DNA from 4 places in the Priestia sp. LL-8 genome. Region 2 is predicted to be linked to each of the others. Evidence: riboswitches for the same ligand, from Rfam matches in the RefSeq annotation. Region 2 holds a riboswitch; each other region holds the start of a gene.

Region 1 (5,502 bases), 130 kb from region 2:
AATACCATTTTTTCAAAGATAATTGATTCTTCGATTTGCTTTGCTAAACAAACCGCTAAGTAACAGTACAAATCAGATGCTTGAGGGTTTTTCTTCATTTCTTGTTGAATTTCGCGTTTGACCTCTTTCCACTTTCCCTCTTCTAGCTGATTCATGACGTATTGTGCATGTATTCCCACCTGTTTGCCCTCCTTTTCTTCCTATCATAAAGGATTTTTACGAAAATGAAAAAAGTAAGTGTTCTTCATTTTTCTCAAAAGATCGTTACCGTTAAAAAATAGGCAAATTTCTCAATCACTTAACCCAATTAGTACATAGGATATAGAGACTTTTATTAAAGGAGGTTACACATATGGGCGCAAAAGGCGGTTTTGGTTTTTCATTTATCGTTGTTTTATTTATTCTATTAGTAATCGTAGGGTGTTCTTGCTACTACTAATTTCTAGAGGGGATGAACATCATTCATCCTCTCCTATTTCAAAAAAACCATGCTTTCGCATGGCTACATACCGATTAGATGAATGAGTAGAGGAACTCATTGTTCGGCAATATTGAAGAAATTTTTGGTTTTCACTTCCGCCTAGTATGCCCTTTTTGACGGGGGCTATGCACAAATAAAGTTAACGTTTAAAAGCGAAAGCCAGACGCACCGACAATAACAAGTAAAACAAATAACACAACGATTAACGCGAAATTTTGTTTTCCCACGTAACATCCCTCACTTCCTGTTATCTGCTTTTAGTGTATGCAAGAGCTTGGCAAAATGTTTAGGACAGGGGTGCGGATTTTTATGAGAAAAACCTTCAAATTTCGCCAAAAAAAGTGAATCATATTTTTGTTTCTTTCGTTATATATAGTAAGAGATTTTTACTATAAAAAAGGGGGGCCTTTAATGCGCCGACATTCCAAATTGCCCATTGTTCTTGTCTTTGCCTTCTTTTTATTCATCGCAACTGTTTTGTGCGTAACCTCTTATATGTCTTGAACGTATAAATAATATAAAAAAATCGCCTCATCGAAGGCGATTTTTCTATCCTAGCATTATATCTTCGTTTGGATAACGAACGGCTTCACGCTTTTGCTTAGATAATGAAAACGCAAGGGTTAATGGCCCCACTTTTCCTAAAAACATGATAAAGATAATAATCACGCGTCCAAAGTATGAAAGCTCAGGAGTCGCTCCCATGGATAAACCTACTGTCCCAAACGCAGAAACAACTTCAAACATAATTTTTACAAACGGGAGGTTTTCTGAAATATTTAACAGAAAAATAGCCCCAAACACAAACATAATCGAAATCATCGTGATGGCTAGGGCCTTAAACACATGAAGAGGAAGAAGTCGTCTCTTTAGCAGCACAATATCTTCCCTGCTTCGTAAAAATGACCACACAGAAAAGACAATCACCACAAACGTCGTGAGTTTGATACCGCCTCCTGTTGACGCACTTCCTGCACCAATGAACATTAACAAAACCATTAAAAAGACCGTTGCGTCATGCAGGTGAGCTAAATCAATTGTATTAAATCCAGCGGTTCTTGTTGTTACCGCTTGAAAATAAGAAGCCCATACTTTGTCTCCTAATGATAAATTTCCGAGCGTATGCGAATTGCCGTACTCTAAGAAAAAAATAAAAAGCATAGCAGTCACGTTAATGGCGAACGTGCTGATAATCATAATTTTTGAATGCAGCGTTAGTTTTTTATACGATTTTTTCACCCACATATCAGCAAGAACGGTAAATCCTAACCCACCAATAATGAACAAAAAAGAAATCGTTATATTAATAATGGGATCTCCTACATACTGAACTAAGTTATCAGACAGTAGTCCGAACCCAGCGTTATTAAAAGCCGAAATTGAATGAAACAAGCTAAAGAATAGCCCCTTAGACCACCCGAATTCCGGAACCCAGCGTATCGCTAAAAAGATAAGCGCAACAAACTCAATTAAAAATGAAAAGATAAACAGCCTTTTAACTAGCAGGACAACTCCGCCGACGCTCGTCTGATTTAACGCCTGCTGAACGAGCATACGCTCTTTAAATCCAATTTTTTTACCGAGCATCATAAAAATCAGCACGGCAAATGACATAATGCCAAGACCGCCTATTTGAATTAACAGCATAATAATCGTTTGACCGATGACGGTAAAACGTGTACCTGTATCTACGACGGCTAAGCCGGTTACTGTCATAGCGGAAGTTGACGTAAAAAGAGCGTCTACCCACCGGATTGGCTCAGTAGTAGAAAAAGGCATCATCAATAGAAGAGCACCAATAATAATTCCTCCACCAAAAATAGAGAGCAACAGCTGCGGAGGGGTGAGTTTAATATTTTGTTTTTTCATGTGTTAAACTCCTTCTTCTTCAAAACGGTTTAAATCGCGATTATGTCCGATGACAATAAGCATATCTCCTTGTTCAATTGTTTCATGCGCCGTAGGCGAAATCACCATTTCCCCGTCTTTTCGCTGAAAGCCGATAATATTACAGCCGTACTTTGCGCGAATATTTAAATCAAAAAGCGTTTTATTATGAAGCTTCTTAGAAGCGACAATTTCAACAATACTATAGTCTTTAGACAGTTCAATATAGTCAATAATTTTTTCTGACACCACGTGATGAGCAATCCGCTTAGCAATATCGCGCTCCGGATGAATGACTTTATCCGCTCCTATTTTCTCCAGCACTTTTTGATGATACATATTCACCGCTTTTACCCATACTTGCTTAACGCCCATATCTTTTAACAGCATCGTTGCGAGCACGCTTGCTTCGATATCGTCTCCAAACGAAATAAGAGCATGATCAACATTGCGAATACCTAGCCCCTTTAAGCTAGCTTCATCAATCGCGTTTGCTTGCACAACATATGTAGCTAAGTTGCTAAATTTATTTACTACCTCCTGATTGCGGTCAATAGCGAGCACATCCACATCCAGATTAGCAAACTCTTCAACCAAACTGCCTCCAAAACGACCTAATCCTAATACAGCAAACTGTTTTTTCATAATGTATTTATTCCTTCCTTCAACTGCTGTGTGTTCTCTTAGCTTATACTTTTTCTAAAAAATTACATCTTTTTCTTAAAAAAAGCGCAAAAAAACACAGGAAGGCTCCTGTGTTTTTTCACACTCTTCCCCCTCAAAACGCTTGCGAAGTTAGCTGTCGGGTTCGGGTTTTAAGAGTAACCCTACCTTTTTAAGGATTCACCCCGGAGCACAATATGTGCGTAAATAATGGGTCCTCCGCTCCGTAATGGATTAAGCGATTTTTATTCAAATGTCTATGATCTATTTTTTAGAATGATCGATTCGATTCATGATACGTTTCACTTCACGAAAGCTATCTTACTCCTGTGGATTTTGTCTGTCAAGATATTTTTAGCGAAGACTTCACTTGCCCTGCAAGCTGCAAAAATCATATAAATCTAAACTGACAATCATTTTGTGAAATTGATCAAATAAATTAATAACAGCCAAAAGCTCTAACAGCTGCGTATCACTGTAAAATTTCTTTAATTGATCCATATCAGCATCGGTCAACTCCCTTGGACGCACTCGGTATACATCAATAAATCGAAACAGCAGCCGGTCTTTTTCTTCCAGCTCTTTTTCTCTTAACACTTTTTGATTAAGCGTCTTATCACCTACATATGACATGCTCATACACGTCTCACAGCCGTTAACACCTGCTAGATAAAGCCTAGTTTTTTCCTTGGTCTCTTTTTCTACTATATCGCTGTTCCAAAGCGTGTCGTAAAGCTCATCATACAACCTTTTTACATGTGGAATTAAATTCAATGCTTTTTCAAAATTTGTTCCCTCTTCGTTTGTTAATAAAACTCTTGCCATTTTTCACTCACTCCTTTTTAATTATTATAGTAAGAAAAATAGAGATTTTAGATTACATATAAAACATCTTATCTACTATTACTAATCAAATGAAACGTTAATGAGAAAGAAGGTTTTCAATTGAAAATTGATGAAATTGATTTATCGATTTTGCAGGCGCTGCAGCAAAACAGCCGCCTTTCCTTACGAGAGCTAGGAAAACAAATTAACCTGTCTGCTCCTTCGGTGGCAGAGCGAGTAAGACAGCTAGAGAGCTTTGGTGTTATAAAAGGATATACAATCGATATTGATTATGAAAAGCTGCACCTGCCTGTATCGTGTTTTATTGAAGTAACGATGAAAAACGGAGAGCACGAACGTTTTAAACGATTTATTTCTCAGTATCCCTACGCTTTATTCTGTGAACGCATCGCCGGGCAAGCCTGCTTTATTACAAAGCTTCAGCTTCCTCATCTGCACGTACTCGAACAATTTATTAACAAAATTACACCTTATGCCAAAACGATTTCACACATCGCCCTTTCTCACGTGGAGATGGCTCCTGCATTATTGAGTCATTTAAAAGATAAAAAGTGATTGAGACATAACGACATCCGTTCACCCTGCCAATAAAAAAATCCGAATGAGTTTGATTCTTCATCAAGAACCAAACCCGTTCGGATCTCCCTTCAACGAAAATATTTTTGTCTCAGCCTCATGGATTCGTCCAACAGCATAAAAAATAACCCTCCAAAGCTGGAGGGTATAAATTTTCCGAATAATGAAAGTTTTACAATTTTATTTTATCAGGTGCTGACATTTCTGTCTACTTAAAAATGTAAAAGAGCTCTCTATTAACAGAAAGCTCTTTTACCTGCTTGTTTTTTGAAAACAATCAATCTATATAAAAGGGAACTACCTAAGGTTGAAAGTCACGTGAAACCTTGGCAGTTCATCCTGGATATACCGGTTGATATGATTCAAAACAAGTTCTTTCATCATTTCTTCTTTGACTTCTGATTCCGTTTTTTTATCTTTTTGTTTTAAAATAAGAATATAATAGACTTTACCCATTTTAATGGGCTCACTACACTCCCCGATGTGCTGTTTTTTTAAAACATTTATAAAAGAGGGAGATAGACTTGAAAGCTTTAGATTATCAGCATTCTCTAGTTTGCTGATTGTCTGGACATCAGCATATTCTTTTTGAACGTCTTGAAGCGATGTTCCTTTTTGCAGTTCAGCCGAAGCGGCCTCGGCATCATGTAAAGTGGAAAAAGCCAGCTGCGTAAAAGATACGCGCGTTAGATCGTTTTCAATATGTTTATAGTAAGCAGTTAGTTCATAAGACGTAATTTGTTTACGGAAATATTCTTCTAATTTAAACTGATTCGTTAGCTGGTTGGTTACATCACTAGAACGAATATTTAACACTTCATAACCTTGTTTTCTTGTATCCTCGTCATAGGAGCGTTTAATTTGCTTCCACATATCCTCAACTTGTTTTTGTACTTTATCGCTTGTCTTTAGATACGAAATTAAGATTTTTTGCATAACAAGCTGCCGCAATAACTCTTTGCGGTAGCTTGTATCATTTAGCGGAGCATCTGGATTTAAGAACCCTTTAACGGCTAAAAAAAGGTTGAATTCAGCTCCTGTCACCTTGC
Region 2 (5,502 bases):
ATTAGCACAATGACTTTTTTTGCTTTTTGAGCTAATTCCATCGCTCCTCCCATCCCAGGAACTCGCTTACCTGGCACAATCCAATTAGCTAGATCCCCTTTTTCACTCACTTCTAACGCACCAAGAATGGTCATATCGACGTATCCTTTTCGAATCATCGCGAAGGCAGTAGCACTGTCACAGTATGAAGCCCCTTGAACGGTAGTTGTTGGATAGCCTGCTGCATTGCAGACATTCTCATCTTCTTCACCTAAAGGAGGCGAAGATCCTAACCCTAAAATTCCGTTTTCAGCATGAAACATCACATGAACAGCGCTTGGTACATAGTTAGGAATAAGAGAAGGAATGCCGATCCCTAAATTAACAATCATGCCGTTTTTGATTTCAGCCGCAGCACGTTTTGCAATACGATGACGAATATCTATTCCCAAACCCATTTCCAATTCACTCCTTTTGAAGGGACAATATAATCCACAAATACACCTGACGTCATCACATTCTCTGGGTCAATGTCGCCAAGAGGAACAATTTCATCCACTTCAGCAATAGTTATACGACCTGCCATAGCCATTAATGGATTAGTGTTTCGAGCGCTTTTATCGTAAAGCAAGTTGCCGAATGGGTCTGCTTTTTTTGCATATACAAAAGCCACATCGGCTGTGAGTGGTTTTTCAACTAAAAATGTCTTGCCGTCTACTTCCACTTTTTCTTTTCCAAATTGAATAATGTCATTTTCAATTCCTACATCAATCAGTACTCCTCCGAGTCCAACTCCTCCCGCTCGAATCCGTTCAGCAAGCGTTCCTTGAGGAGAAAACTCAACTTTCAGCTTTTCTTCTGTCATCAGCGTTCCAGCCACTGGATTCGATCCAATATGAGAAGCGATTAGCTTTTGAATTCTTCCTTGGCTTACCAATTTTCCCGCACCAATATGAGGAAAGCCTGAATCATTACATATCAATGTAAAATTTGATTTTCCGCTTTCAATAAGACCGTCAATGAGAGAAGGCGGGCTGCCTACTCCGCCAAATCCTCCTATCATCAGCGTAGCAGCATGATCCACGTACTCAATCGCTTGTTCCACAGTTGTAATCTTTTGAAATGAGTTTTCGACCTTTGTCACTCATTTCACCTCATTTCCCTGTTTTTCATTTTGCACTTCATGTAATGTTTTCGAAAGCAGATCGACCGCTTCATCAAGTTGACGACGAGTAATCGTAAATGGTGGCGCAATAATAATACCGTCTCCTTCGACTCCGTCTGTTCCTGCTTGTGAAGGATAAAGGAGAAGACCATTTTTTTGGGCTTTACTTATTACGCGCGCCGTCATATTTTCCGAAGATGAAAAAGGCTCCTTCGTTTTTGGATTTTGCACAAGCTCAAGACCAACTAATAAGCCTTTGCCACGTATATCACCAATGATAGGGTAAAGAAGTTGAAGCTTCTTCAATTTCCCTACTAAGTAGTCTCCTTTCAGTGCTGCTTCTTGAACAAGATCATGCTTTTCAATATAGGTTAAAACAGCGATCCCTACAGCGGATGACAGCGGATTAGCGCTTAGCGTATGTCCGCTCATAATTAATTTGGATCCGTTCATGATAGGTTCAATCGTTTTGCTGCTAGCCAACGTAACGGCTATTGGTGTATATCCTGCTCCCACTCCTTTTCCAAGCGTCATGATGTCTGGTTTAACTCCCCAGTGCTCATACGCAAACATCACGCCTGTACGCCCAACTCCAGTCATGACTTCATCGGCTATCCATAACACATCATATTTATCACAAATTTCTCTTATCACTTCATAATAGCCGGGAGGAGGTGTAAGGGCTGCTCCGGCTGCTCCTACAATGGGCTCTGTAATAAAAGCAGCAATATGTTCAGGGCCGGTTCGTTTGATAACTGTTTCCAATTCGTGTGCACAAGCAAGATTACAGGATGGATAGGTTTGCTGAAACGGACATCGATAGCAATAAGGAGGTGAAACCGAAGGATAATCTTCAAGCAGAGACGAGAAGCGTTTTCGCCTTCCAACGTGCCCTGACATAGACAGAGCTCCTATTGTAATACCGTGATAGCTCATCCAGCGTGACAAAACCTTTGTTTTGGTTGGCTTTCCTTGCTCTTGAAAATGCTGAATTGCCGTTTTCATAGCCGTTTCAGTCGCTTCGGTCCCGCTGTTAACAAAAAAACTCCACTGGAAATGATTGCTACTTAATTCACATAGTTTCTTAGCTAACGCTTCTGTTGGATCACTTGTGAACTGCGACCGATATACAAACGCAACTTTCTGTGCCTGATCGGTCATTGCATCAATAATTTCTTTTACGCCGTGTCCGATACTTGCTGTAACTGCCCCCGACGAAGCATCTATGTATCTTTTTCCATCTTGGTCGTACAAATAAATTCCTTTTCCATATGAAATAACTGGATAGTCATCGTCGAGCAGCGGCTTTATCACATGGGTCTTATTCATTTCCGCACTCTCCTTTCAAACACATACTCTTATTAAACTGTATGCTGAAAAGAAGAGTTTCTTGCCAATAAAAAAAGCCCTAGCATATAGCTAGAGCTTTTACACGTATTAAGCTGATTGCGTTACAGATTTATCGATACGCTTTGCTTCTGACTCAGCCACAATAACGGCACACGCAGCGTCTCCTGTAATATTTACAGATGTACGAAGCATATCAAGCAAGCGATCAATTCCAATAATTAATCCGATACCTGCTACAGGCAGGCCAACCGAACTTAGTACCATTGCTAGCATAATAAGGCCAACTCCCGGCACGCCTGCTGTACCAATACTAGCAAGCACCGCTGTCAATACAACCGTCACAAGAGCGCCCAGCGACAGGTCAACGCCGTATACTTGCGCAATAAAAATAGTCGCTACACCTTGCATAATTGCCGTTCCATCCATGTTAATGGTAGCACCTAACGGCTGAACAAAACTGCTGATGGACTCAGGGACACGAAGATTTTTTTGAGCTACATTCATTGAAATCGGAAGCGTTGCATTACTGCTTGATGTACTGAATCCAACCGTCATCGCAGGAGCAAAACCTTTAAAAAATTCAATAGGATTACGTCTGGCCATAAGAGCGACCGATCCCCCATATGTTACGATTGAATGGATGAACAGCGCGAGCACGACTACAATCATGTACAGCCCCATTGCTTTAATTGCCTCCCAGCCTTGACTTCCAACCGCGGTTGCAAGAAGCCCAAATGTTCCGTAAGGAGCAAACTTCATCACCAGATTTACAAGATACATCATCAATTCATTGCCTTGCTCGAGTAAATTGTAAAGCCCTTTTGTTTTACTTCCAAGCATCGTAATACCAAAACCGATAAAGATAGAGAAAACGATAAGTTGAAGCATATTCCCTTCAGCCATCGCTTGAATTGGATTGACTGGAATCATATTTAAGAATGTCTCTCCAACCGGCGGTGCTTTTTCGGCTTCAAAAGAAGCGTTTTTTGTATCAAAAGATCCAAACGTACCTGGTTTAATTGCATACGCTAAAATTAAACCAATAATAATCGCAACGGTTGTTGTAACTAGGAAGTAGGAAACTGTTTTAGCCCCGATTCTTCCTAGTTTTTTAGGATCTCCTAAACCAGCTACCCCTAACGTGATAGAGAAAAACACAATTGGTACAACAAGCATTTTAATTAAGCTTAAGAAAATTTGGCCAAGCGGTGTAAACAAGTACTTGTCCAGCGGAGCAAAAGCACTTGGAGCAAAAGCGTTAATCAACACTCCTACAACAGCACCAGCAATTAGCGCGATAATGATCTTTGTCGATAGCTTCATAGATTTACCTCCCATAAATAAATTATATTAGAATGATTCTAACTACCATACTTATTTTACCATGCATTGATAACGATAACACTCAAAATATACAATATATTAAAAATTTTCAGATTAATAGTTTAGGAATATTTTTAGCTATACAAAAAACCATGAGAATATCATGGTTTCATAGACCTGTTATTCCCTCACTGAATGCTTACGGAGTTAGCTGTCGGATTCGGGTACGTGAGTTACCCTACTTGATTCATTCAAGATTCACCCCAAGTACATTACGCACAAATATGGGTCCCCCGTTCTCTTATAAAACAAAAGAGATTAAGCAAATAATTTTCTTTAATATTTTTTCATGATAATAATTGTTACTTTAATTAAAATTCATTTCATATGTTTCTGTCAAGTTTTTATTCAAAAATAATGCATGATTTTATCATAAAAAGTTGAGAATTGTTAGATTTCAAAATATTTACATCATATTTCAATAAATAAAAAACACTTATTTAACAAGACTTATAATCTAATTGATAAAAAATTAATTCAAAAAATAGTTTGTAAAGTGAACTTTCTTCTTATTAAATTACATTCATAAATTCGCATAATTATTCTAACGTCCGCGTACTTTACTGCTTTCACAAATATTTTACTCATCAAAAAACAACTCTTTTCAACTGTTGATTTTATCCTTATCGTGCTGCTTGATATAAACTCCCTAAAATTTCACTGACTTTATTGGCGCAAAGAAATGGACATTATCAATTCGCCTTATTCTACTTAATTCTACTCACGATAGGAGTATGGATTCCGTAATATTTTTAAAAAAAGAGCGGGTAATGATCATATAAAACTATCGGAGTTGGAGCGGTACAAGTTCTTTACTTTTTAGTTATTCGCTTTTGTTATTTAACACATAAAAAAAAGAGGCGGTGACGGCCTCTTTTTTTTATACAGTAACAGGTTCAGAACTTGCTTTGCGATTCTTTAATTTTTCAACAATGTCACGCGCTACCCACACACCACACGCACTTGCCTGCGCGAGTCCTCGCGTAATACCAGCTCCGTCTCCTCCGACGTATAAACCGGAAATTTCAGTTTCAAACTTATCGTTTAACTTCGGACGGGCTGAGTAAAATTTCGCTTCCACACCGTAAAACAGCGTATGTTCAGATGCTAACCCAGGCGTTACATGATCCAGCGCTTCTGTCATTTCAATTAAGCTTTTCATCGTGTTGTAAGGAAGCACTAAGCCCAAGTCACCAGGCACAGCTTCTTTTAACGTTGGTTCTAAAAAGCCTTCTTTAATTCGAGTTGCTGTTGAACGACGGCCCTTTAAAATATCTCCATACTTTTGAACAACTAAGCCCCCGTTTGACAGCATATTAGCTAATCTTGATACTTCGTGCGCATATTCGTTCGGCTGATCAAATGGATCCGAAAATTTATGAGAAACAAGCAGCGCAAAGTTCGTATTTTGACTTCCAAGCTTCGGATCTTTGTATGCGTGTCCATTTGCTAACATAATACCTGAATGATTCTCTACTACCACATGTCCTGAAGGATTGCTGCAGAACGTTCTGACTCTTGTACCTACAGACGTATTGTAAATGAATTTCCCTTCGTACAAGTGCTTGTTGATTTCTTCCATAACAACGTTGGATGTTTCTACTCGAACGCCGATGTCCACTTGA
Region 3 (5,502 bases), 3.4 Mb from region 2:
CAACCAGTGAGGTAACAAGCCCTAGTATGTTTCCATAAGCAGATAACCCGCGTCTATTCGCTAAAATGAGTGTGATAGCATGAAGAATAAATCCAATAAAAAGAGGGGTATAACTAAAGCCCATAACAATCCCAGCGCCAATTAAAGGAATTCCGAGTAACGCTTCATACCCAGCAGTAACCCATTTCATTGTACGTACATTTCCATTCATAGTAAAAAGCCTCCTAAAAAAGATACTATTATATACGAGAAAAGAGAGAAAAAAGTTTCAAATTACTTAGGGGATATGTCGTATAAGCAAGCACTAGTTGATTAAAATGATAGATGACAGTAAAGGGTATGGAAAAAACATAATGATTTAGTCATTTTTTCACACCAAAGAAAAATAGTCTAGATGATTCATTTTTAGCTAAGGGCCCGGAATGTATACCGAACACAGCGACTGCTTTTTAAAACAAATAAAAGCTGATATCTTGTTTTTGGGTTCTAGCATGTAAGGTTTTTATTACAAATTATTAAAGATTCTTATCTTTTTGCAAATACACATTGTATTTCATAGTTTTAACAATTATGATAAAAAAGCAAGTGTCAAAATAGGAAAATAGTTGAGCATGTAAAACGAAGCGATAAGCTTATTAATTTGAAAGAAAGGCAAGGTATATAGCTTTATGTGGGAAATTATTGTAGCAATCATTTTAGGGATTGTAGAAGGTTTAACAGAGTTTGCTCCTGTTTCGTCAACTGGGCATATGATTATTGTGGATGACCTGTGGTTGAATTCAAAAGAATTATTTTCATCTCCAGTAGCTAATACATTTAAAATTGTTATTCAGCTAGGGTCGATCTTAGCAGTAGTTGTTATTTTTAAAGATCGTTTTATTAATTTATTAGGATTGGGAAAAAAACCAGCTGCTCCAATTGGACCGACAAATCGCTTGAATTTAATGCAGGTAATTGTTGGTCTGTTACCCGCAGGAGTGTTAGGACTTTTGTTTGATGATTACATTGATGAACATTTGTTTTCTTTAAATACGGTGCTAATTGGCTTAGTGGTTGGAGCTGTATTAATGATTCTAGCAGATTTGTTTGGACCTAAACGTCCGCGTGTAGAGACGGTGGACCAAATGTCTTATGGACAAGCACTAGGTATAGGACTGTTTCAATGTATTGCTCTTTGGCCAGGTTTTTCTCGTTCAGGCTCAACGATTTCAGGAGGGGTTCTTCTTGGAATGAGCCATAAGGCAGCCGCAGATTTTACATTTATTATGGCAGTGCCAATCATGGCAGGAGCAAGCGGACTTTCATTGATTAAAAACTGGCAGTACTTCACATCAGATGCACTACCGTTTTTTATTGCCGGTTTTATCAGCGCCTTTATTTTTGCGCTGGTATCCATTCGCTTTTTCCTAAAATTAATTAATCGCATCAAATTAGTGCCATTTGCAATTTATCGAATTGTTTTAGCAGCTATTCTATATTTTGTATTTTTATAAAATAAATACGCGTGTTCTTTAGTCCCTTAAACTTCTAATAGAGACTCAAAGAGCAAGAAAAAGCTATTGCAATGTTGCAATAGCTTTTTTGCATAAATATATATTATCGCCTTTTGAAAGCGTTTTATAAACATAGGTATTGACAAAACGTGTCGAAAAATAGTAAATTAATATTTGTGCAGTATAAAGTTAAGTAAAAGTAAGACTTCTGTTTAGTTTTATTGACTGTAAAAAACGTATGACAACGTATAGATCGTTTTAATTTTATAAAAACTGAATAATAAGCTTAATCGTATAGAGCGGGGGAATCATTATCGGCAGTAAAGCTGCCTTGGGGTGAATCCTTACAAAAGGTAGGAAACTCTCAATTCCGAATCCGACAGTTAACCCCGTTTGCTTTATTGAGAGAAAGAGCCCAAAATAGCGTAAGTAAAAGGCTGTTCTTTCTTAAGAATAGTCTTTTTTTGTTTTTTCAGAAAAGTATATACAAATGTCATACATCTTTGGGGAGGTACATCTATGAAAAAAATTCGTTTTGGTTTGGCTACGCAGATTTTTACCGGATTAATCCTCGGTGTTCTTGTAGGGGTAATTTGGTTTAACGATCCGCGTGTAGTAACATACCTACAGCCGCTAGGAGACTTATTTTTAAGATTAATTAAGATGATTGTTATTCCAATTGTTATCTCAAGCTTAGTCGTTGGGGTTGCAGGAGCAGGTAGCGGTAAACAGGTCGGGAAGCTCGGCGTTAAAACAATTCTCTATTTTGAAATTATTACGACTTTTGCAATTGTAATCGGTGTATTGATTGCTAATATTTTTCATCCTGGGCAAGGTGTAGACATTCAATCAGCACAGAAGAGTGATATTTCACAATACGTTGAAACATCCGAACAGCAAGAAGGAAAGTCAGTGGCTGAAACGTTCTTGCACATTGTTCCGACAAACTTCTTCCAATCAATTGTTGAAGGAGATATGCTAGCAATTATCTTCTTTACAGTGTTGTTTGCACTTGGAGTAGCAGCAATTGGGGAAAGAGGAAAGCCAGTTGTACAATTCTTCGACGGCGTTTCTCACGCAATGTTTCACGTGGTAAACCTTGTAATGAAAGTGGCTCCAATTGGTGTATTTGCTTTAATTGGTGTAACGGTTTCAAAATTTGGCTTAGATTCACTCCTTTCATTAGGAAAGCTTGTTATCTTAGTTTATTTAGCGTTAATTTTCTTCCTACTTGTTGTATTAGGAGGAATTGCTAAATGGGCAGGAATTAACATCTTCCACTTATTCCGCTATATGAAAGATGAACTGTTGTTAGCATACAGTACATCTAGTTCTGAGACAGTTCTTCCGCGTATCATGGAAAAACTTGAAAAGATGGGCTGTCCAAAAGCTATCGTATCGTTCGTTGTACCAATTGGTTATACATTTAACCTAGATGGTTCCGTTCTTTATCAAGCGATTGCAGCGTTATTCTTAGCGCAGGTGTATGGTATTGATTTAACGATCGTTCAACAGCTGACGCTCATTCTTGTATTGATGGTTACATCGAAAGGAATGGCTGCAGTGCCAGGAACATCATTTGTTGTATTACTGGCTACTCTTGGAACAATCGGTGTTCCCGCAGAAGGATTAGCCTTCATTGCTGGAGTAGACAGAATCATGGATATGGCACGTACGGTTGTTAACTTAGTAGGAAACACACTAGCAGCAATTGTAATGTCTAAATCCGAAGGCAAATTTGATCCTAAAAAAGGTACAGAGGTCATGAGGGCCGGCTAATTTATAAATTAAAAAGCTACTTATTCTATTCAAAAAATTAGAATAAGTAGCTTTTTTCATAATAATTCCTTTATTATTATGGGAATTGACCCTATAATATGTAACATCAGGTATAAAAATATCCAAATTTTATTCTTACATAAAGCAGTCACTGGTTCCTTTCTTTATCAGTAAATATAGAGATAGCTTAGCTAGTAGGGGGATAGTAGAGTATGTGGAAAAAGCGAATATGGGTCATCGCCTCGATAGTAATCGTATGTTTGTTAATCCCTTACAGTTTACCGATTGTGTTTGCTTTATTAACAGCATTAGCACTTGAGGGTATTGTTCAGAAATTGCATCAATCTTTTAAAATGAAGAGAGTCTATGCAGTGCTTACCACCTTCATTTTATATGTTGTTTCGCTGATACTTATTGGATTTTTTATTGTTCGGACAATCGTTACGCAAGTGGTTGCTCTTTCAAAAATAGCGCCTTCATTTGTAAAAGAAATCTATGAAACCGCGATTTACCCAACCATTATTAAGTGGAAGTACTATTCAAACGCTCTTCCTACAGAAGTGATTTCTTCTATCGAGCGCACGCTTGAAAAAACCGTAAATTCATTAGATTCTCTGTTAAAAAGTACGGTGGAAATTATCATCAGCTTTGCCGCTACTGTTCCTGGGTTTCTATTAGAGTTTCTTATTTATTTAGTAGCGCTTGTATTTATCAGCCTTGAGCTGCCTGCTATTAAAAATAAAATTAAGTCATTTTTAACAGAAGAAACGAAATATAAGCTACAAGTTGTCATCACTCAGCTTATCCAAGCGGGGGTTGGTTTTATCAAGGCACAAATTATCTTAAGTGTCATGACGTTTGTAATGGCTTATATAGGGCTTTGGCTATTAGATGTTCCGTATACCGCGCTTCTTAGTTTATTAATTGTAATTGTCGATATCTTGCCAATCCTTGGGACAGGCTCGGTTCTCGTTCCATGGGGGATTTTTGCTCTTACTCAAGGGCATGACTCATTAGCAATCGGCTTATTTATTCTATTTGGAGTCATTACGGTAGTAAGACGTGTAGTAGAACCAAAAGTATTTTCTACAAATATGGGTATTTCACCTTTGGCTGCACTAGTTAGTTTGTACATTGGATTTAAACTTTTAGGTTTTGTCGGGTTATTTTTAGGACCGGCTTTAGTTATTTTATACGATGCTCTTCGTAAAGTAGGTATTATTCAAATTAACTTTAAACTATAAAAGCGCTGGATAAAACTAGCGCTTTTTTTATTGAAACTTTTGTAGTACGTCATACGTAAAGAGGGAAAGGAAAAAACTATGTCGCATTGGTTTTTATCTATCAATCGGCTAAATTATAGTTTTGTGGTCTTAGATTTAATAACATGAGGAGGAGAATTTTTGTTAGAGTCGGTTTTACTTTCTTTAATTGAAGCGCTAAAACAGCTTTCTTATTTTGGCGTAATTTTAGCATTAACGTTTGAGTTTGTCCCGGCAGAGCTTGTTTTACCTTTAGTAGGGTATTGGGTGTACCAAGGTGATATGAACTTGTATCTGGCTATCCTTGCAGGTACAGTAGGGGGTGTTTGTGGACCGTTGACTCTTTATGCACTGGGACGTTACGGTGGACGACCGCTAGTTTTAAAATATGGAAAATACTTTTTGGTGAAAGAAAAAGAAATCGACGCTGCCGATCGCTTTTTTAATAAGTACGGCAGCGGGGTCGCTTTTTTTGGACGGTTTATTCCAGGAGTGCGCACCGCTATCTCTTTTCCGTGCGGGATGGCAAAAATGAATGTCTGGCTGTTTTCTATTTACACATTTGTTGCGATGCTTCCAGTAACGGCTATTTACGTATATTTAGGATATAAGTTAGGACCTAAGTGGAAAGAGGTGGGGCCGATTGTGTCTCAATATATGCAGCCGATTGGAATCGGAATTGTTGTTTTAATTGCGTTGTTTTTTATCATTAAGTATGTGCGGAATAAACAAGTAGGACAGAGCTGATAAATCGAGGAAAAGAGTGAGGATATGTCAGAGCATGAACAGTTGAGAATAGAACTACGAAAAATTGAAAAGTGGGAGAAAGACCAAAAAGGACTTTTTTTCTGGGAGCGGCTGGCTCGCTTGCCTTTTTCAGCTTTAGATAAAGTAACGCCAAAGTTCATTCATCAAAAAATAGAAAAATTATTAGATGAAATTGCTAAGTATGTTGATAATGGAGGCCA
Region 4 (5,502 bases), 820 kb from region 2:
GCCATTCGGTTTCCAAACGTAATGGTACCGGTTTTATCTAAAATAATTGTGTTAATGTCACCTGCTGCTTCTACTGCTTTTCCTGACATAGCAATCACGTTAAACTGCGTGACTCGGTCCATCCCAGCAATTCCAATGGCCGATAATAAGCCTCCAATTGTTGTAGGGATGAGACAGACGAGCAGTGAAATTAAAATGGCCGTGTCGAGCTTAAAGTGTAGGTAGTTTGTAAAGACAGGAAGCGTCACAACTACTAGTAAGAAAATAATCGTCAGACTTGTCAAAACCGTATTTAGCGCAATTTCATTTGGTGTTTTTTGACGCTGTGCTCCTTCAACAAGCGAAATCATTTTATCTAAAAACGATTCACCTTGCTCACACGTAATTTTAATTGTAATTTCATCACTGACAACTCTTGTACCTCCAGTTACAGAGTTAAAGTCCCCGCCTGCTTCTTTCATAACAGGTGCCGATTCGCCCGTAATAGCCGATTCATCAACAGACGCCAGTCCTTTAATGATTTCTCCATCTCCAGGAATCATCTCACCTTGTGAAACGACGACGATGTCTCCTTTTTTTAGTTGCGATGCCGAAACTTGTATCATCTGCCCGTTTTGAAGCTGATTAGCTGTAATATCGCCTTTAGATTTCTTCAATGAGTTTGCCTGTGCCTTTCCTCGTCCTTCTGCTAATGCTTCTGCAAAATTAGCAAAAACAATGGTGAAAAATAACACGAGAGATACGGCAATATTAAAGCCTGCGCTTACTGTACTTTCTCCGAAAAGGTCTGGAACAACGGCTAAAAAAAGTGTAATAACAAACCCGATTTCTACTACGAACATGATAGGATTTTTTATCATTGTTCTTGGACTTAGCTTGATAAAAGCCTGTTTTAATGATTGAATAAAAATGGATGAAGCTTGTTTATCTACAGAACCTTGAATGGGACTGTTGTGATCCAATTCAAGATCATTTGCAAAATTCCGTTTATTCATTATGATCCTCCGCTTTCTTTATTACAGTGTTAAATACTCAGCAACCGGTCCAAGTACAAGCACTGGGAAAAACGTAAGTGCTCCTACAATAACGGTAGTTCCAATTAAAATGCCGCTAAATAAAGACGTATCCGTTTTAAATGTCCCAGGTGTTTGGGGAACAAGCTGTTTGGATGCTAGTGAGCTCGATACCGCCAGCATTGTAATTAGTCCGAAGTAACGTCCAATATACATAACAATTCCCGTAGAAATGTTCCAAAACGGCGTTGCGTCACCTAATCCTTCAAAACCGGATCCATTGTTTGCTGCTGACGACGTAAATTCATACAGTGCCTGACTTAACCCGTGAAAGCCTGGATTTGATATACCTTCCATTCCTAAATGAGTGGTAAGTGCTACAGCTGTTCCTCCTAAAATTAGCAGCGGCTGCAGGATAAGCGTCACGGCGATTAGTTTCATTTCTTTTCCTTCAATTTTTTTACCTACGTATTCTGGTGTTCTTCCAACCATTAAACCTGATAAAAATACGGCGATGATGACGTACATCATGACATTCATAAATCCTGCTCCGACACCGCCAAATACGGTATTTAACATCATATTTCCAAGCGTTAACAACCCGGTAAGAGGCGTCAGGGTATCGTGCATCGCGTTCACCGCGCCTGTTTCACTTGCTGTCGTCACGATGGCGTACAGCGTTGACATACCGACACCAAACCGGACTTCTTTCCCTTCCATATAACCGCTCGCTTCATTTAGATGAAAAGCATCAAGTCTAGGGTTACCGCCCCACTCTGTTACAAACGCTGTGCTTAAGATAACGATAAACAGCATACTCATCGATACAAACAAGATGCGACCTTGTTTACGCTGTCCGATCATTTTTCCGTATGTGAAAGGAAGTGCGGTTGGTAATAAAAGCATAAGGACAATCTGTAACACATTGCTCCACGCATTGGGATTTTCAAATGGATGGGCTGAGTTGACACCAAAAAATCCCCCTCCGTTGTTGCCTAGCTCTTTGATTGAAAGAAAAGAAGCAACTGGTCCCCTTGCAATTTGCTGTGTTGCCCCTTCTAATGTATGGGCAGTCACCGTTCCGCTTAACGTTTGAGGGACACCTAAAAACGTAAATAAAATACCTGTTATAAAAGCAATAGGAAGTAAAATACGCGTAATTGATTTTACAAAATCAACAAAAAAGTTTCCCATTTCTTTCCCTGCTAGCCCGCGAATAAAAGCGATTGCTACTGCAAGTGCTGTTGCTGGTGCAGCAAACATCATAAATACAATGGCGGCCATCTGTGAGAAATAGGACAAACCTGACTCACCGCTGTAGTGCTGCAAGTTCGTATTTGTCATAAAACTAATGGCTGTGTTAAAAGCAAGGGCCGGATCCATTCCTTTTATGTGGCTTGGGTTTAGCGGCAGTACCCCTTGGAATCGGAAGATAAGGTACACCACAAAAATCATAAACGTATTCGCCAACACGAGAGCCAATGCATATTGCTTCCACGTTTGATTAAGCCCTTTAATTCCTGCTGCTTTAAACATCACTGTTTCTATCTTTCCTATCAAGCTAGTGTTTTTATCGTTTGAAAATACATTCGCTATATAAATACCTACGGGCTTTGCAATAAGCGCTACAAAAATAAGCAGCAGCGCAACTGATAGTAGAAAAATCCCCACGTTTTATTCCTCCGCTTATTAAAATTGTTCTGGATTTAACAGTACATATACTAAATAAATTAAAACGGTAATTGAAATACCTAACAAAATGAACGACATGTTCACTTCTCCTCTCTGTCGTCTACTACATGAGACGACCAGCGAATAATTCCGTACATAGCAGTCGCTAATAAGGCAAGCGTTCCAAGCATCATCATATCCAAGTTGCTTCCTCCTAACTGTTTCCTGACAAAAATGATAGCTTCTAAGTTTAGTGACGGTTTCTTTTCATAAAGCATCAGGTCCAAAAAAGCTAACCGCGAGACGTGATGCTATTTTTTTTCACTAAAAAACCGCAGAAGAGAGTTCTCTTCCGCGGTTTAATGCACGACAAATAAGCCGTGATTGACACGAATTTTTTACTCCCAAAACGCTTACGGAGTTAGCTGTCGGATTCGGGTTATGGAAGTAACCCTACTCAGTTAAGAGATTCACCCCTAGTACATACGTACAAAATATTGGGTCCCCCGCTCATAATTGATTAAGCGTATATTTGTTATTTAATTTTTAGACTTAATGATGACTTTTACTGCTGCGTTTAAAACTTTGATTAGCCAACGTAGACAAATAGCGGTTTGCTAGATCAAAAGATTGCTGGTCGCACATTGCCCGATATTCAATCATTTGAATCATTTGCTTAGATAAATGCATCTGGACGCTCCTTTCACCTATATTTTGAAAGGAGCGTACTATCCGCTGTTATAGAAAACGACCACGATTACACCATCCTCTCTCTTAACGCTTACGAAGTTAGCTGACGGGTTCGGGTCAAGAAAGTAACCCTACTCAGTTAAGAGATTCACCCCTAATAATTGGGTCCTCCGCTCTTTCCCTCTCTTTCAGGAAAGACTCAGCGTTTCACTGTGGAACGTTTCATGAGAGTAATCTTACTCCTGTTAAAATTTACTGTCAACAACATTTTTTGAAATTTTAAAAGCTTTATTTTTCTATATTTATTCATTATTTTAAAATAATAGTTTTGAAAGAAAAAAAGCGTTCTTATCTCCTCGATAAGAACGCTTTTTTTAGCTCATTTTCTCAATTTCATTTACAAGAATTGAAATGGCATCCGTTTTTGTTGCTTCACGCATTGTACGCTTCATTGTACTTGCCTGCTGCTGAAGCTCATTTACTTCACGCAAAAACAGTTCTTTTGTTAACTGTTCTTCTTCTACAACCATACAGTAGCCTTTTTTCTTAAAGGATTGTGCATTTAAAATTTGATCTCCGCGACTCTGTGCCTTTGATAAAGGAATAATCATCATCGGTTTATGAAGAGCTAAAAACTCAAAGATGGCATTGGATCCACCGCGTGTAATCACATAATCAGTTGCCGCTAAAACATCCGGAAGCTGTTCATTTACGTATTCTAACTGACGGTAGCCCGACTCTTTTTCAAGGCTTGTATCAATATTGCCTTTTCCGCAAAGGTGTACAATTTGAAATTTCTTTTGCAATTCAGGCAAAGACTCTCGAACAATTTCATTGATGCGGCGCGCTCCTAAACTTCCGCCCATAATGGTTAAAATTGGGCGCTTATCATAAAAGCGAAGCCAGCTTTCCCCGTTCGCTGCGCTTCCGCTAAATAACTCTTTTCGAATAGGTGAACCAACAACCTGCACTTTTTCTTTTGGAAAGTAGTTTGCAGCTTCATCAAAAGAAGTGAAAATTTTAGTGGCAAATTTCTGCGCAATTTTATTTGCTAGTCCCGGTGTTAAATCACTTTCATGAATGAACACGGGAATGTTTAAAGATTTAGCAGCCATTACAACAGGAACTGTGACAAAACCGCCTTTTGAAAAAACAAGAGAAGGCTTTAGTTTTTTCAGCACGCGACGCGCATCGCCAACCCCTTTTGCTACTCGAAATACATCTTTTACATTTTCCATATCCACGTAGCGACGAAGCTTCCCGCTTGAAATTGCATGATATGGAACGTTTAATTTAGCAATTAATTCTTTCTCAATACCATTGTGAGAACCGACATAATGGATATCCCATTTTTCACTGTCTAATTCTTTCATAATCGCAATGTTTGGCGTTACGTGCCCCGCTGTTCCGCCTCCGGTAAAAACGATAACTTGCTTACTCATTTTTTCTTCCTCTCTTTGCATCACTTAATCAATCTGTTTTGACATTAATTTTTTATCTAATCTTTTTAGCATGTAATCTGACATGTAAAACGATGGTTTTATTATAGCATTTTTCTTTTTACATATGTATGATAAGGCGTATAAAAGCATGCTATACTTTTCATAAGGAGTGATTATAATGAACAAATCTGTACCTGTGGTAAAAGGTGACACAGTGGATTCAGAAACGCGCTGTGTGCACTATTATACTGATAAAGATATTATTGCAATAAAATTTTATTGCTGTAATACATATTATCCATGTTATCAATGTCATAATGGACATGCTAATCACGACATTAAAAGATGGCCAAAATCTATGTTTAATGAAAAAGCTATTCTTTGCGGAGTATGTAAACATGAGCTCTCAATTAATGAATATTTAACCTGTAACTCGACTTGCCCTCACTGTCGTTCTTCTTTTAATCCCGGATGCAGCCTGCATGGACACATTTATTTTGAACAAAAAAGCTGAACGAAACATCGTTCAGCTTTTAAAATAACTGCTCATCTATATTGATAATGGAAGGAAGCAGACCTGGGAATAATTCCTCAAGTTCTTCTAATCGCAAAGAATAATAGTGCTGCGTGCCTTCTATACGTAGTTTGATAATTCCAGCTTCGCGAAGTACTTTAATATGATGTGA

What was found. Region 2 has a riboswitch for cyclic di-AMP ahead of U9R83_RS20135 (dicarboxylate/amino acid:cation symporter). Riboswitches for the same ligand answer to the same signal wherever they lie in the genome.
Region 1: it holds a riboswitch for cyclic di-AMP, as region 2 does, so the genes downstream of both, U9R83_RS19445 (potassium channel family protein) here and U9R83_RS20135 (dicarboxylate/amino acid:cation symporter) in region 2, are expected to answer to the same signal.
Region 3: it holds a riboswitch for cyclic di-AMP, as region 2 does, so the genes downstream of both, U9R83_RS02305 (cation:dicarboxylate symporter family transporter) here and U9R83_RS20135 (dicarboxylate/amino acid:cation symporter) in region 2, are expected to answer to the same signal.
Region 4: it holds a riboswitch for cyclic di-AMP, as region 2 does, so the genes downstream of both, U9R83_RS27705 (potassium-transporting ATPase subunit F) here and U9R83_RS20135 (dicarboxylate/amino acid:cation symporter) in region 2, are expected to answer to the same signal.

Annotation. Positions count from the first base shown of each region.
Region 1 is NZ_JAZAQH010000001.1:3,704,593-3,710,094, forward strand. Features, by position in the region: gene U9R83_RS19425 (tetratricopeptide repeat protein) at 1-179, opposite strand, end outside; gene U9R83_RS19430 (YjcZ family sporulation protein) at 353-439, shown strand; gene U9R83_RS19435 (YjcZ family sporulation protein) at 628-708, opposite strand; gene U9R83_RS19440 (TrkH family potassium uptake protein) at 1,031-2,350, opposite strand; gene U9R83_RS19445 (potassium channel family protein) at 2,354-3,013, opposite strand; cyclic di-AMP (ydaO/yuaA leader) riboswitch at 3,138-3,282, opposite strand; gene U9R83_RS19450 (hypothetical protein) at 3,398-3,856, opposite strand; gene U9R83_RS19455 (Lrp/AsnC family transcriptional regulator) at 3,977-4,432, shown strand; gene U9R83_RS19460 (peptidyl-prolyl cis-trans isomerase) at 4,751-5,502, opposite strand, start outside.
Region 2 is NZ_JAZAQH010000001.1:3,834,071-3,839,572, forward strand. Features, by position in the region: gene U9R83_RS20120 (3-oxoacid CoA-transferase subunit B) at 1-437, opposite strand, end outside; gene U9R83_RS20125 (CoA transferase subunit A) at 422-1,123, opposite strand; gene U9R83_RS20130 (aspartate aminotransferase family protein) at 1,124-2,473, opposite strand; gene U9R83_RS20135 (dicarboxylate/amino acid:cation symporter) at 2,582-3,817, opposite strand; cyclic di-AMP (ydaO/yuaA leader) riboswitch at 3,998-4,152, opposite strand; gene U9R83_RS20140 (NAD(P)/FAD-dependent oxidoreductase) at 4,758-5,502, opposite strand, start outside.
Region 3 is NZ_JAZAQH010000001.1:424,091-429,592, forward strand. Features, by position in the region: gene U9R83_RS02295 (hypothetical protein) at 1-211, opposite strand, end outside; gene U9R83_RS02300 (undecaprenyl-diphosphate phosphatase) at 669-1,493, shown strand; cyclic di-AMP (ydaO/yuaA leader) riboswitch at 1,767-1,906, shown strand; gene U9R83_RS02305 (cation:dicarboxylate symporter family transporter) at 2,013-3,272, shown strand; gene ytvI (sporulation integral membrane protein YtvI) at 3,485-4,516, shown strand; gene U9R83_RS02315 (DedA family protein) at 4,676-5,281, shown strand; gene U9R83_RS02320 (EcsC family protein) at 5,306-5,502, shown strand, end outside.
Region 4 is NZ_JAZAQH010000001.1:3,012,278-3,017,779, forward strand. Features, by position in the region: gene kdpB (potassium-transporting ATPase subunit KdpB) at 1-995, opposite strand, end outside; gene kdpA (potassium-transporting ATPase subunit KdpA) at 1,017-2,678, opposite strand; gene U9R83_RS27705 (potassium-transporting ATPase subunit F) at 2,703-2,783, opposite strand; cyclic di-AMP (ydaO/yuaA leader) riboswitch at 3,081-3,221, opposite strand; gene U9R83_RS15280 (hypothetical protein) at 3,237-3,374, opposite strand; cyclic di-AMP (ydaO/yuaA leader) riboswitch at 3,447-3,589, opposite strand; gene U9R83_RS15285 (undecaprenyldiphospho-muramoylpentapeptide beta-N-acetylglucosaminyltransferase) at 3,749-4,816, opposite strand; gene U9R83_RS15290 (CHY zinc finger protein) at 4,995-5,330, shown strand; gene U9R83_RS15295 (ArsR/SmtB family transcription factor) at 5,350-5,502, opposite strand, start outside.